One region of the Roseobacter cerffii genome, then DNA from elsewhere that is predicted to be linked to it. Evidence: riboswitches for the same ligand, from Rfam matches in the RefSeq annotation. Region 1 holds a riboswitch; the other holds the start of a gene.

Region 1 (7,213 bases):
GAGCTGGCGGCTTCGACCGCGACCTGGAAAGTGATCGCCTCCGACCAGCCCATCGGCCTTATCGTTTGGGACAACTTCCGCGAACAGGCGGGCAGCGAAGGGATCGCGGACGGTGTGAGCGGCCCGGCCATGGGGCGCGAGGTTGAGGTGGCGGAACTGTTGCGCTTCATAAAGACCGCGAAAATCGACAACACAGTCTGGTTCACGGCGGATGTGCACTATACGGCGGCGCACTACTACAACCCCGACAAGGCGCAGTTTCAGGATTTCGAGCCGTTCTGGGAGTTCGTCTCCGGCCCGCTGCACGCGGGCACCTTCGGACCCAACGCCATGGACATGACCTTTGGCGCCGAAGTGAAATACGTCAAGGCGCCAACTGAGGATCAGGGGATCAACCTGCCCCCCAGCATGGGTCTGCAGTTCTTTGGCCTTGTCGATATCGACGCGCAAACTCAACAGATGACGGTCCGCCTGATGGACCGCGCAGATACCGAGCTTTACACGGTGACGCTGGACCCGAAAGGCACCAGCATCTAATCAGTCAAGGTCCAGATCGGACCTGTCATAGACATGCCGTCCATCCTCGGACGGCATGTCGCGTTTCAGGGCCCAGTATTTGCGCACGTCGTCCATCCCCTTCTCCGGATTGTCCGCCAAAAAATCGCGCGTGTACTGGTTGAACTGGTTGTGATGCGCGATCTGGGACTGAAAGCCGGGCTGTGCTTCCTCGGCTTTCAGGCGGTGATATTCGGCGACCGCGTCCGCGAGGGTCTTGCCGGCATTCGCCTTCATCCAGGCCATGAAGGCGATGTTGAACTTGAAGCTGTCGCCCGCATGCGCCTTGAAGAACCGGCGCACGTTTTGCGTGTTGCGGTAGCTGTCGGTGATCACCGTCTCGGGCGTGAGCGCGGCGCTGTGCCAGTCGAATTTCGAGCGCGGTGCCGTGCGGATGTCGCCCGGCCATTGAGTTTCGCCGGTGTCGAGGTGATGCGCGAGGCGGTCGAGGATCGTGAACTTGCCACCCGTGGCGCGGACGCCAACCGCCTTGGCCTGTGCCTCCAGTTCGGATTTCAGCCAATACCAGCGGCGCAGCTCGGCGCTGGTGGTGATGCTGGCGATCTCGGGGCGACCTTCGCGGTTTTTCGGCATCAACAGTCCTCTCTCTGCCTCCAAGACAGCCGCTAGAAATCCACCCCGCGTTGGGCCTTGATGCCGGACTGGTAAGGGTGCTTAACCTCGGTCATCTCGGTGACCAAGTCAGCGTAGTCCATCAGCTCGGGCTTGGCGTCGCGGCCGGTGAGGATCACGCCGGTGCGGTCGTCGCGGGCCTTGAGGCTGTCAATGACGGCGTGGATGTCGAGGTATTCGTAGCGCAGGGCGATGTTGATCTCATCGAGCACCACGAGGTCATAATCGCCGCTCTGCATCATCTCCACACCCTTCGCAAAGGCGGCATCGGCGGCAGCGATGTCGCGGTCGCGGTCCTGCGTGTCCCAGGTGAAGCCTTCGCCCATGGTGTGCCAGGTGACGTCCCCAAGTTGGTCGAAAAAGCGTTTCTCCCCGGTGATCCACTTGCCCTTGATGAACTGCACGACGCCGACCTTTTGCTTCCAGCCGAGCGCGCGGATGACGACGCCGAAGGCGCTGGAGGATTTGCCCTTGCCCTTGCCGGTGTGCACCAGCACGAGGCCGCGCCCGGGGTCTTCGGCCTCGGCCACCTTGGCGCGGTGCTTGGCCTGCACCTTTTTCATCTCTTCCTTGTGGGTGTCTGCGTCGCTCATCTCATGTCCCCTCACGGTGTGCCCGGGGGCGATTGATTGGGCTTTGATTTGCTGCGGTCAACCCCCAATTGGTGCTCGCGCCAGATGATCAGGATGCCGCCGGCGATGACCAGACTGGCGCCTAGGATGATCGGGCCGGTGGGCAGTTCGTTGAAGGCGAGATAGCCGATCAGCGCGGCGAAGATCATCGAGGCGTAGTCGAAGGGCGCCAGCATCGACGCGCCGCCAAAGCGGTAGGAGGAGGTGACCATGATCTGTGCCACCCCGCCGATCAGCCCGGCGGTGATCAGCCAGAGGATCACGCTTTGTGCAGGCCAGACCCAGACGAAACCCGGGTGGTCGATGACCCAGCCGAGGGGCGCGGAGAGCAGTGCAAGGCAGCTGGCAGTGACAGAGAAATAGAAGACGATGGCGGCGGTGTGGTCGGTCTGTACCAGGCGGCGCACATGGATCTGCACCAGCGCGCGCAGGATCGAGGCAATGAGCGTCATCAGGGCCCCAAGGGCAGCTGCCCGCGAGATGTCATCGGCGCCGAGGCTGAGGCGGGGGGCGATCACGATCATGACCCCGACCAAACCAAGCGCCACAGCTGAAATCCGAATGAGTCGAATGCGTTCGCCCAGAAAGATCGCCGCAAAGATCACGGCAAAGAGCGGTGTCGCGTAGCCGATGGCCGTGACCTCCGGCAGCGGCAGCAGACCGAGGCCTGCACAGGTCAGCGCCATCGCCGAGGTGCCGAAGACCCCGCGCCAGACGTGGCCCATGAGGTTCGACGGGATCAGCCCATCGCGCAGCTGCCCGCGCTGTGCAAGCCAGAGCGCGATGATCGGGATGGCAAAGAGCGAGCGGAAGAAGACGGCCTGACCGGGCGGGACGTGGGGCGAAACGCCCTTGATGATCGCGGCCATGACCATGAACAGAAAGACCGCGCAGAGCTTGAGAGCAATTGCGCGGCCCGGTCGGTGTTCCGTGAGGTCTTGGGCCATGGCTCTCTCTTGCGCCTGCGAGCGGCAAAGATCAAGCGGATGGATCAGCCCAGTTTGGCGACACCCAAAGGCACGGAGAATTTCAGGCACCAGATATAGATTTCGTTGAAATCATCGACATTGATCGAGGCTGGTACCGTGTAGACCTGCTTGCCGTTGAGCATTTTCAACTCACCCAGATCGCCAGCGGGCACGTAGGCGCCATCCTTGCCGAACGCCACGCGGGGGTCAGGTGCGCCGTCGAGCGAGAAGTCGTCTTCGAGTGTGACGGTAGCGGTGCCGTCGGCGTGTTTCACGATTGTAACGCCGCCGGTGGTGATGTGGTCACTCTTGCCGATGAAGGTGCCGCGGGTGTCGTTGCCGGCCAGGGCGCCGACGCTGGCGAGCGTGGTCAGGGCGATGACGAGGAGGGCGGAGAAGAAGTGTTTCATGAGTTCGGCTTTCCTTGCTGTCTTGGGGACGTAGGCCAAACCTACAATTAGGAACCAAACGGTACAATACACGTCTGCGTGAATTGTGTAACAAGCGGTTCCGAACTATATTAGCCATCGGAAACAGGAGACCGCCATGGCCCGCCCAAGAGAGTTCGACACCGATGACGCCATCCGAAACGCCATGGGCGTATTCTGGGAAAAGGGGTATCAGGAGGCCTCACTACCGGACCTTCTGGAGGGCATGGGGTTGACCCGGGGCAGCCTTTACAAGGCATTCAAGGACAAGAAGACGCTCTTTCTACTGGTGCTGGAGCATTACGAGGATGCGGCCGTGGGGGCCGCGCAGGCGCGGCTGTCCGACCAGGAGATCAAGGATGGGCGTGACCGTATCTTGGGCCTGTTCGAGGCATCGGCCAAGGCGGCCACAGACGGCGATCATCGCGGGTGCCTGCTCTGTACGGCGGCGGCGGGGTTCGAGATGTCAGACCCCGAGATCGCCGCCGCCGTGCAGCAGGGGCTCGAGGGCATTCGCACGGGCTTGGAAACCGCACTCCGCGCCTCTCCGGTGCATCATAAGCTAGATGCGCCCGCCATCCGCGCTTTGGCAAATGTGCTGTTGACCCAATACATCGGCCTGCGCGTTCTAGCCCGGTCGCAGCTGCCCCTCGGGGCGGTCGAGCACAGCGTCGATGGCGTCGCGCATCTGCTGGAATCGCATGCGCTCTAGCCGATGTGCCCTTGGTTCTGGCCGACCTGACCGCGATGCAAGAGAAGGTGATCGAGCAGTACGCAAGCCATCATCGCCTCTCCCACAGGGACCGCACGGATGCCCACGCAAGGGTCATGACGGCCCTTGGTGATGATCTCCGTCTCTTCGCCACTTTTGGTAATCGTGCGCCGGGTGGTCAGGATGCTCGACGTCGGTTTGACCGCAAAGCGTACCACGATGTCCTGCCCGGTGCTGATCCCTCCGAGGATACCGCCCGCATGGTTCGAGGAGTAAACCGGTCCTTCCGACCCCATGGTGATCTCATCGGCATTGAGCTCTCCGGTCAGCATCGCCGCTGACATGCCCTCGCCGATCTCCACACCTTTCACCGCGTTGATGCTCATCATGGCCGCTGCGAGGTCCGTGTCGAGCTTACCGTAGACCGGCGCGCCCAGGCCTGCAGGCACGCCGCGCGCCACCACTTCGATCACCGCACCGACGGAGCTGCCCGATTTGCGCAGGCTGTCGAGATAGGCCGCCCAGTCCTCCGCCGCTTGCGCGTCCGGCACCCAGAAGGGGTTGCGGGCGATCTCGTCCCAATCGAACCGGTCGCGGTCGATCTTGTGCGGCCCCATCTGAACCATGTAGCCGGTGATCTCCACCCCCGCCACAAGCGCGCCGATGGCAGCGCGCGCGAGCCCGCCAGCGGCCACACGCGCCGCGGTTTCTCGCGCGCTTGACCGACCACCGCCGCGATAATCACGCACCCCATATTTCTGGAAATAGGTGATATCCGCGTGGCCCGGCCGGAACTTGTCCTTGATATCGCCGTAGTCCTTCGAGCGCTGGTCGGTGTTCTCGATCATCAGCTGCACCGGGGTGCCTGTCGTCACCCCTTCGAAAGTACCGGAGAGGATCTTCACCTCATCCGCTTCCCGCCGCTGGGTGGTGTATTTGTTCTGACCCGGCTTGCGCTTGTCCATCCATTGCCGAAGCATCGCCTCATTGATCGCAACGCCCGGCGGGCAGCCGTCGACCGTCGCGCCCAGGGCAGGCCCGTGGCTTTCGCCCCAGGTGGTCACACGGAAGAGATGGCCAAAACTATTGATCGACATCGTTTGCTCCTTTGACCCGCGTGCTTAGCGGTGCGCGCGGATCGCCTCAAGAGCTTATCGCTTGCCAATCCCGCAGGCCCGCTTTACCTCTGGTCGCACCTCGGGGGGCCAATCCGGCTGAGATGCGCGAGCGCGCGGACCCGTAGAACCTGAACCGGTTAAGACCGGCGGAGGGAAGGTGAGCTGATCATCCTTTCATCCGTTCGTCGCATTTGAAAGGATTGATCATGCGGAGAACTCTTCTTGCAACCACGCTGCTGCTGGCCTCTCAGGCAGGCGCCGAAACGCCGGTGCTGACTGTCTACGCGGGCGACTACTTCACCTCGGAATGGGGTCCAGGCCCAAAGATCGAGGCGGGCTTTGAGGCGACCTGCGATTGCGATCTGCAATTCTCCACGGGCGATCTGCTGCCGCGGCTGCTGCTGGAAGGGGAGCGGACAAAGGCGGATGTGGTGATCGGCCTGACCTCCGATGTGACGGCCAAGGCCCGCGCCACCGGCCTCTTTGCACCGCACGGGCAGGACAATTCCGCCCTGACGCTACCGATTGACTGGACCGATGACATCTTCCTGCCGTTCAACTACGGCCACACCGCCTTCATCTACAATGAGACCACGATGGACGCGCCGCCTGCGAGCTTTGACGCGCTCCTGGAGATGGACGACGGTGTAAAACTCGTCATCCAGGATCCACGCACTTCGATTTCCGGGCTGGCGCTGGTGCTCTGGGTCGAGGCGGTCTATGGCGAGAAGTCGTCCGAGGTCTGGCAAAAGCTCGCCCCGAAAATCCTGACCGTGACCAAGGACTGGTCGGCCAGCTATGGCATGTTCACCGATGGTGAGGTCGACATGGTGCTCAGCTACACCACCTCGCCTGCCTATCATATGTTTGCCGAAGAGGATTTCACCAAGAAGGCGGCGATCTTCCCGGAAGGACACTATTTCATGGTCGAAACCGTGGGCAAGGTTGCCGGGACCGATCAGCCTGAACTGGCCGATGCCTTCATGGCCTATGTTCTGAGCGCGGACTTCCAGCAGATGATCCCGACCGCCAACTGGTCCCTGCCCTCGGCGCTGCCGGAGGATCAGTGGCCCGAGGGCTGGGCGCAACTACCGCTGCCGGAAAAGGTTCTGTTCTACTCCGAGGATGAAGCAGAAGCCCGCAAGGATCAGGCCATCGAGACATGGCGCAGCGCGCTCAGCCAATAATCGGCACTGCAGGACTCGCAGCAGGCGGCTTTGTCGTTGCGGCGGTGCTGCTGTCGTTCGTTGGCCTTGGCCTGCGGGCCGAAGTGGGGCGCGGCATTGGCCCCGCCGAATGGGCGGCCATCCGGTTCACGTTGGTGCAGGCCGCCCTGTCGGCGCTCTTGTCGGTGGCCTTCGCAATCCCACTGGCGCGGGCGCTGGCGCGGCGGCGGTTCCCCGGGCGTGGCGTTCTGATCACGCTCCTGGGCGCGCCTTTCATCCTGCCGGTCATTGTGGCCGTGCTCGGGTTGTTGACCGTTTTTGGTCGGACCGGCTGGCTCAACACCGGGCTTGACGCGGTCGGTCTGCCGACACTGTCGATCTACGGTCTACATGGGGTTGTTCTGGCGCATGTCTTCTTCAACCTACCGCTCGCCACGCGGCTCCTGCTGCAAGGCTGGCAAAGCATCCCTGCAGAGCGTTTCCGCCTCGCCGCACAGCTGGACCTGCCGCCACGCATGGTCTTCCGCACGCTGGAGTGGCCGCTTCTGAAACAGCTGGCGCCCGGGGCGGCGGCGCTTGTCTTTGTGATTTGCCTGACCAGTTTCGCCGTTGCTCTGACCCTCGGCGGAGGGCCTCGGGCCACCACTATCGAGTTGGCCATCTATCAAGCCTTCCGCTTTGATTTCGACCTTGCGCGCGCCTCCCTGCTGTCGGTCATCCAGCTCGGCCTGGCGGGCGGAGCGGCGCTGATCGCGCTTTGGGTCATCCCCAACCTCCCGCTGAACGGGGGCCTCGACCGGGCCCTGCGCCGCTGGGATGCGCGCAGCGGGGCGCAGGCGTGGCTGGATGCTTTCGTGATCGCACTGGGAAGCGGATTTCTGCTGCTCCCGCTCTTCGCCATCCTGCTCGCCGGGCTGCAAGGCCTGCCGTTGATGCCCGCCGGGGTCTGGATCACTGCGGGCAATTCACTCTGGGTGGCGTTGCTCAGCATTGTTGTGCTG
Region 2 (7,213 bases), 1.2 Mb from region 1:
GGACCCACCGCGCCTTCTCAACCCAGTTCACACGCGGCGCCAGCGGCACGGTGTCCCTGAAATCAATCTTGTTGGTCGTTGCGCGGCGACCGTCGAGCATGCCGGTCAAAGCCAACAGGATGCTCCCTGTACAGACTGTCATAACATGATCGGCTTCGCGCGCCGTCTCGACGATCCAAGTCATGGCCGCGGGGCGCTTTGCGACATCAAGCGCACTGTCGCCGCCGGGGATCAACAGGAGATCGTAATTGGTGCCGTCGCGGATAGTTGCATCCGGGAGGATGCGTTGACCATGGCGTGTGGCGACGGGGTCGTCGGTCTCCGCCACTAGCTTCAATGAGATACGTTCTGCAAATCCCCCTAAGAACTCTACCGGCCCAAAGAGGTCCAGCGTTTGGACTCCCGGAAACACAAAGACTGCAAGTGATTTCATAAGGGATACCTCCAGCGATTTGCGCCGCACTGTCGTGCGGGTTGGCCTAGACTACGTCGATTTGCTTTGGCACAAATGCCAATATGAACACATTTTCTGCCAATCTTCAGGACCGACCGTCTGCCGGCGAGCATCCAGTCCACCAGATCGTCTTTGTGGTTTATCCGGATATCGCGCTTCTGGATCTTGCAGGCCCGCTGCAGGTGTTCGTTTGGGCGCGGAACAAGGACACCGGCGCACTTGGGTATCGTGCCAGCATCGTGTCGAGTGAGGGCGGGCGGATTCCCACGGACACGCTGCTTTCGGTGGAGACTGACCCCATCGACGATTGGGCGGGACGGCACATCGACACTTTGCTGGTGGTCGGTGGCGATGGCGTCTACGAGGCGGCAGAAAACACGGGCTTCGTGACGAAGATAGCCGATCTGGCAGCGCGGGCGGATCGTGTGGCGTCTGTGTGTTCCGGAGCGTTCCTGCTGGCGTCGGCTGGCGTGCTGAGAGGCCGCAGGGCCGCAACTCATTGGGAAGACGCCGACCGCCTTCAGGCCTCTTTTCCGGACACATGTGTGGACATCGACCCGATCTACGTCAAAGACGATCACGTATGGACATCAGCGGGTGTTACAGCTGGCACGGATATGGCGTTGGCCATCGTCGCAGAGGACCTCGGCCAAGAGGTTGCGCTTGATCGCGCCAAAGCGCTGGTCACCTATATGGTGCGGCCCGGTGGGCAATCGCAGTTCAGCCCGGCGCTTGAGCGGCAACGACTTGATCAATCGAACACGTTCGAGAGGCTGCACAATTGGATCGGTGAGAACCTGGCGCGTGACTTGCGGGTTGAAGAGCTGGCCGAACGGGAGAACATGAGCCTTCGCAGCTTTCATCGTCAATACCAGGCCACGATGGGCCTTACTCCGGCGAAGGCCGTCGAGAAGATGCGAACGGAAGCCGCGCGGGACATGCTGGAGTCGACCAGGTTGAGCATGAAGACAATCGCGGTGCGATGCGGTTTCAAAGACGAGGCGCGGATGCGCTGTGCATTTGTCCGGTCATTGGGTGTATCGCCGAGTGCCTATCGGCGCCGATTCCAGATCGTGGTGTGAGGGGTTAAGCAGCCCGCATTTGTAGCAATCAGGCCAGACCAGTTTGTGATCGTGGCGCGCCACGGCACCATCCGATTTTGCCCTTGGGGGCGCCTTCGACGTCCGAGCATCCAGCCGATGTCCTGTCGGTCTGTCCTCAAGGTGCCTCGCACGACCCTGTCCCGTTTTCGCCGCGTAACTGGTCAGCTGATCCAGCCGGTCGCCAATCTGGGCTCCCAGTGGGCGTGATCGGCTGCCTTCGCGGCCTCGATCATGCGTTGCGGATCATAGGCGATATGCCGGAATGTACTCATCCAGCCATGATCCGTCCTCTCGACAAGTGCGTAACACGCAGCAGCTGTTCCGGTCTGCACGATATGCTCCACAGGATCGTTGTCGGTGTAGGCCGGGCATCCCACGCTGCCGGGGTTCAAGACCACGCGCCCGTCAGGCAGATCGACCCGGCGGGGGAGATGCGTGTGACCACACAGGAAGAGCGTGGCGACAATCCCCTCTGCTTCTTTTGCGATCTCGTCCCGTGGTCTCAACAGAACGTCTCCGCTGGGTGAGACGCGCTCGGTCCAGTAGACGGTGTCGCTTCTCGGCGTTCCATGGCACGCAAAGATCTCCCCATCGACGGCGTGTGTAGCGGGCATCTGCCGAACCCAATCGAGGTGGTCGGCCTCCAGCTGATCGAAGGCGGCCGCCTCAATCGTATCCATGTGGTCGCGTGCTTGCTCGGTCAGCCAACGATCGTGGTTGCCCTTAAGAAGGATCATGTCTCTTGCCATCAAGAGGTCCGCTGTCTCCCGCGCAGCCATCGGGCCGCTGAGGTGATCGCCAAGATTGATGATGCTGTCGACACCATGGTCATCGATATCGCGCAGGACAGCGGTCAATGCATCCGCATTGCTGTGAATGTCTGCGATCACGGCAAATCGATGTTGATTAAACGCTGTCATTGTTTTTCCTAGGCTGTGGGGGGCTCACTGCCCTGAAGTTGCAGGTTTCCATGCTCGCAGGGTAGCTGCTGGTGCTTCACTCACAAATGCCAATCTGCGTGCGGAAACTGCCGAAGCATCAAGAAACTCATGAAGTGGGGTCATCCCTGCCAATGGCAATTCAGGGCGTCTGAGCGGACTACCCCAATGGACACGAGCGCTGGCTGGCTGAGACGCAGAAATCCATACTTCGATGCCTTCCGACCAAATCCTAAATCCGCGCCTCGGAACTCAGCCGACCAAGCATGACCGCGCTGAGGACAATCGTGGCGGAGCCGATGATGGCGGTGACACTCGGTATCACGCCAAACAGCGCAAAGTCATAGAGCGCTGCAAATACCAGAACGAAGTAGAACGCCGGCATCACGAGGCTCGCGGCACCACGTTTCATCGACTGAATGAACAGAGCCTGCCCCGAGACCATAACAACACCCAGCGAGATCAGAAGCATCCACTGCGCCCCGGTTGGGGTCGTCCAGACGAACGCGGCGACCGTCAGAGCGATAGTGGTTCCAATGAGGTTGTTGATGACGAGTATGCGCATGGCAGGCTCGGAGCCGGTCAGGCGTTTGATGAAGATGGCTTCCAGACCCATCAGGGCGGCGGCCAGCAAGGCAAAGAGACCCGCGGCCTGGAACGCATCGGTCCCGGGCCGCAGGATCAACATTGCGCCCGCAAGTGCAAAGACTGAGGCAAGCACCTTGCGTAGACCGATGTGCTCGTTGAGCATCAAGGCTGCCAGAGCCATAGTGACAATGGGGCTGAGGAAACTGATTGCGGTCGCATCGGCGACAGGCATTTTTGCAACCGCCGCGAACATGGCCGTGACGCCGGACCAGCCGCAGACTGACCTCATGAGATGCAAGGTCCAGTTCGTATGACTGAAGGTCGGGCGACTGGCAGGTAGGACACACAAGACGGCAAGAAGCGTGAGTGCTGCAAAGCAGAAGCGGCCCGCACTGATCTGCAGGGGATGCAGACCCGAGCCGTCGTCCAGTCCGACACCGAGCGATTTTCCGATGATCGAGGTCATGGCGACCAAAGCCGCTGCACCGATCATCGAAGGCACCGCAAGTGCTGCCGAGTTGAGCTTTTGGGGGCTGTTACTCAAGAGTGTCTCTGACTTTGCATGGTTTTGCGGATGGAGGATACGAGTTCGCGTGTTTTTTCTATCTCCATTAGCCAACCGGTGAGCGCAACCCATCTTCTGATGCGGCCTCACCAGGGGCATCAGAAAAACGATGGGAAGCGTTCGAGCGTCCGAATATGCCGGGTCGCATCTTTCGAGCTTGACCGCATTAGCCACAGGTTGGTCTGCTCACCACGCTACGGCCACTTCGGTGGCATTAGGCTGTTTCGGTTGCAGGGTCCTTCCGTGGCGGAACGTCCAGCGGCGTGGGTGGCTCAGGCCAGCCTGTCCGGTGGTACGCGCTGTGCCAAAACATCCATTCATGCCAGGAGGACTGGGTGAACGCGACCTGCATGGCGTTCCGGGTTGCATCGTCGGCATCGTCAGCCAGGGTATTGGTGAGATCGATCATCGCCTGCACCGAGGCTGCAAAGGCCTCACCGGCGTAGGTGTCGATCCAGGCGCGATAGGGGTTGTTCGCTACTGCTTCTGCGTGGATCGCAGTGCCGACCCGGTGGTAGATCCAGAAACAGGGCAGGAGTGCCGTGACCGCGACCGGGAAAGGCCCAATCGCTGCCGAACTGATCAGAAATGATACATAGTGGTCGCAGGCGCGCGATGGTGGCGTCGCGGCGAATGTCCCGGGTGAGACGCCAAAGCGCGCCATGTAGTCCCCGTGCAGCCTGCGTTCAACGGCGATGGCGCCCGCGGCTGATCCGGCAAGCTGAGCAATGGCGTCTGCTCCTGGGGCGCGGGACGCAGCCATCGCCAGCGCGCGCGCAAAACCTTCCAGGTAGTGCGCGTCCTGAATGATGTATCCTTGGAAGGTCTCGGATGGTAGGGTGCCCATCGCCAGTTCCGTGTTGAACGGCATGGTGCGTATGGTTTCTTGCAAATCCGCCGTTGCAGACCAGAGGGTATCAGTGAAGCTCATCTTTCCATCTCCTTGCGTGTGCACGTGGAGGAGATGGACAGGCCCGAGCAGCACCTGCGCACAACTTCCTCCGCCGGTATGAGCCGGTTCAGGTTCAAAGGGTGCGTCTCAACCCGGCCAATGCCGGATGCCCCTGTTGCAGGTCCGAAGGTCACAGCCTTCGCGGCAATTGTCAAACGACGATCAGGTGTCCGACCTTTGCGATGTTCCGGGGGCCATCTTTCTTCGCCGTCCCATCGCCATCTCAGAGAGGACTATGGAGCTGTCGCAGACGGTGGGATTTGAGATGGTGGATGACGAACTGGACGAGTGGTTGCACGACGAGTTCATCGGTCTGTCAACAACTGCCCCGTAATGCTGGCAGCTGCTTCGGATGCAGCGGCTGCATCGTGGCCCACGATGCCGGAACAGAATGAGGTTCCGGCGAAAACCTGGCATTCGACGAGCGAAGAACCCCTTTGCTTCATGGCCGAAAGCCACCTTTTGTGCAGATTCCGACGTGTTTGGAACCGCAAAGACATCATCGTCAGAACCGTTGCTATCTGCTGTCGCCTTCAAATGAGCAGGTAACGGGTCGCTCGCACGACAAGCGACGCCCCAACCTGAGCGAAAAGCACAGGAGTTTTTCTTTGTCTGTCCTTCATCGCCTCACCGGTGCTGCCTACGGCACTCATTTTGCCGATCAGATCGCACTTGTGTCGGTCCCTCTGGTTGCCGCTTTGGCCTTTGGTGCAACTCCGGAGGTCATCGGCATTCTGGTCGCCTGCCAGTCCATGGCCCATCTGCTTGGCTCAATTCCATTCGGCATTCTTGTCGATCAACAACAGCTTCGGTCCCTCGCGATTGCATCCGCCCTGACCTCCTTTGCGGGATTCGCCACCGCTGCATTGAGCATCTTGCTAGGCACGGTCATCTGGTTTGGCGTTGGGATCACAATTGCGGGCTTTGGCGTCGTCCTTTTCGGTCTGACGGCACTTTCGATTTTGCCTCGAACAGTCGCCGCGCCCGCGCTGGCTCAAGCGAATGCGGCGATCGAGATACCAAGAGCGCTATGCTCGTTCGCTGTCCCATTGGCCATCGGCCTGCTGATCGGCACTGCGCCGGGATGGATGATCTTTGCCTGCGCTTGCATTGGTTCTCTTTTTGCCTTGAGCCTGTCCCTGACGCTGCCGACGTTTGAGGTAAGGCCAAAACAGCAGGCCTCCGCCTTTTCGCGAGTTCTTGAGGGCGGGCAGTACGTGATCTCGCACCGGCTCCTACTGCCGATTGCACTTTGCGCGATCTTCTGGAACCTCGCCTTCGCGGCGTTGCTCGTGGTCCTCGTCCCTATTATCCGGGAGGTCTACCAGTTCGTACCGGGCGCATTCGGATTTGCCCTCTCGGCATTTGGATTGGCCGCTGTGATGGGCTCTTGGCTTGCAGGGCGACTGGCTCAACGCATTGCCCCATCCGTTATCCTTTTGTTCGGTCCCTGCAGTTCGGTCGTCGCAGCGGGCGGTCTGCTTCTGATTGGCGGCGACACTTACGAGGTGTGGCTTTACGCTTGCTTCTTTTTGCTCGGTTTTGGCCCAGCCATGTGGCTTGTCGTCCAAAATTCAGTTCGCCAGCTGGTCACGCCGCCCGCCATGCTTGGGCGGGTCAATGCGGTGATCCAAACGGCGATTTACGGGATCAGACCGTTGGGTGCGCTCGTTGGAGGGGGCGTTGCTGGCAGCCTTGGCCCTCAGACAGGGCTGCTGCTCGTATTCGGCGCCTACGTTCTGTCGTTCTTGGTCGCATTCTTCAGCGGTCTGCGGTTGGTGAGGAGCTATGGCTCACTGTCGTCAGATGGTCCGATGTGACGCTTGGAGAAGCTGCATGCGCGAAGTTGCAGACCTGCGTAATCAGCGTCCGAAGCTTGGGACGCTGATCGACTGTGTTTCCAGCGATATCCTGCGAGCGAAACGCGTCAGCTCACCAGCTGTTGTAGCCGAGGAACTTGCCGGACATTTCGACCTTCACGCGGTCGCCCTTCGGATGCTCCACCCGCGTCACCGACATGTCGAAATCGATGGCCGACATGATGCCGTCGCCGAACTTCTCCTGAATGATCGCCTTGAGTGTCGGGCCATAAACCCCCACAATCTCGTAGAAGCGATAGATGCACGGGTCGGTCGGCACCGCCTGTTCCCAGATCTTGGTGGGGCTTTCGGCCAGCACCGAGGCGGCTTCTTGCGGCAGCCCCATGGTGGTGACCATCAGCTCGGCTTTGTCAGTTGGGAAGGCGTTCATCCCCATGGCGGCGGAATGGGTCCAGACCGGGGACATGTCGATCTTCTCGGCGATCTCCTCCCATGTCAGCCCAGCCTGTTTCTTGGCCGACAGGATCATCGCGGTGACGTCCTCTTTGGTCATCTCGGTCATTGGGATCGTGTCCTTCATTTTATAGTCCTAACTCTGTCAGTCCGGGGTGGTCGTCGGGCCGGGGGGTGCCCTCCGGCCAGTGAAACAGGCGGTCTTCATCCGCAATCGGCACATCGTTGATCGAAGCATGGCGCACGGCCATGTAGCCCAGATCATCAAACTCCCAGTTCTCGTTGCCATGGGCGCGGTACCACTGGCCCGCCTCGTCGTGCCATTCGTAGCAAAAGCGCA

The links. A riboswitch is a leader RNA that binds a small molecule or an ion and turns the genes downstream of it on or off. The one in region 1 is predicted to bind thiamine pyrophosphate.
Region 2: it holds a riboswitch for thiamine pyrophosphate, as region 1 does, so the genes downstream of both, ACVC7O_RS04835 (TenA family protein) here and ACVC7O_RS20100 (thiamine ABC transporter substrate-binding protein) in region 1, are expected to answer to the same signal.

The regions. Positions count from the first base shown of each region.
Region 1 covers NZ_CM135757.1:4,117,966-4,125,178, forward strand. Annotated here, with positions in the region: gene ACVC7O_RS20065 (alkaline phosphatase D family protein) at 1-537, shown strand, start outside; gene ACVC7O_RS20070 (DUF6434 domain-containing protein) at 538-1,149, opposite strand; gene cobO (cob(I)yrinic acid a,c-diamide adenosyltransferase) at 1,182-1,781, opposite strand; gene ACVC7O_RS20080 (DMT family transporter) at 1,793-2,767, opposite strand; gene ACVC7O_RS20085 (DM13 domain-containing protein) at 2,812-3,198, opposite strand; gene ACVC7O_RS20090 (TetR/AcrR family transcriptional regulator) at 3,335-3,928, shown strand; gene aroC (chorismate synthase) at 3,925-5,025, opposite strand; TPP riboswitch at 5,117-5,218, shown strand; gene ACVC7O_RS20100 (thiamine ABC transporter substrate-binding protein) at 5,253-6,233, shown strand; gene ACVC7O_RS20105 (thiamine/thiamine pyrophosphate ABC transporter permease ThiP) at 6,209-7,213, shown strand, end outside.
Region 2 covers NZ_CM135757.1:978,337-985,549, forward strand. Annotated here, with positions in the region: gene ACVC7O_RS04815 (DJ-1/PfpI family protein) at 1-433, opposite strand, end outside; gene ACVC7O_RS04820 (GlxA family transcriptional regulator) at 517-1,536, shown strand; gene ACVC7O_RS04825 (metallophosphoesterase family protein) at 1,719-2,477, opposite strand; gene ACVC7O_RS04830 (DMT family transporter) at 2,728-3,627, opposite strand; gene ACVC7O_RS04835 (TenA family protein) at 3,863-4,579, opposite strand; TPP riboswitch at 4,628-4,724, opposite strand; gene ACVC7O_RS04840 (MFS transporter) at 5,065-6,420, shown strand; gene cynS (cyanase) at 6,533-7,000, opposite strand; gene ACVC7O_RS04850 (nuclear transport factor 2 family protein) at 7,002-7,213, opposite strand, start outside.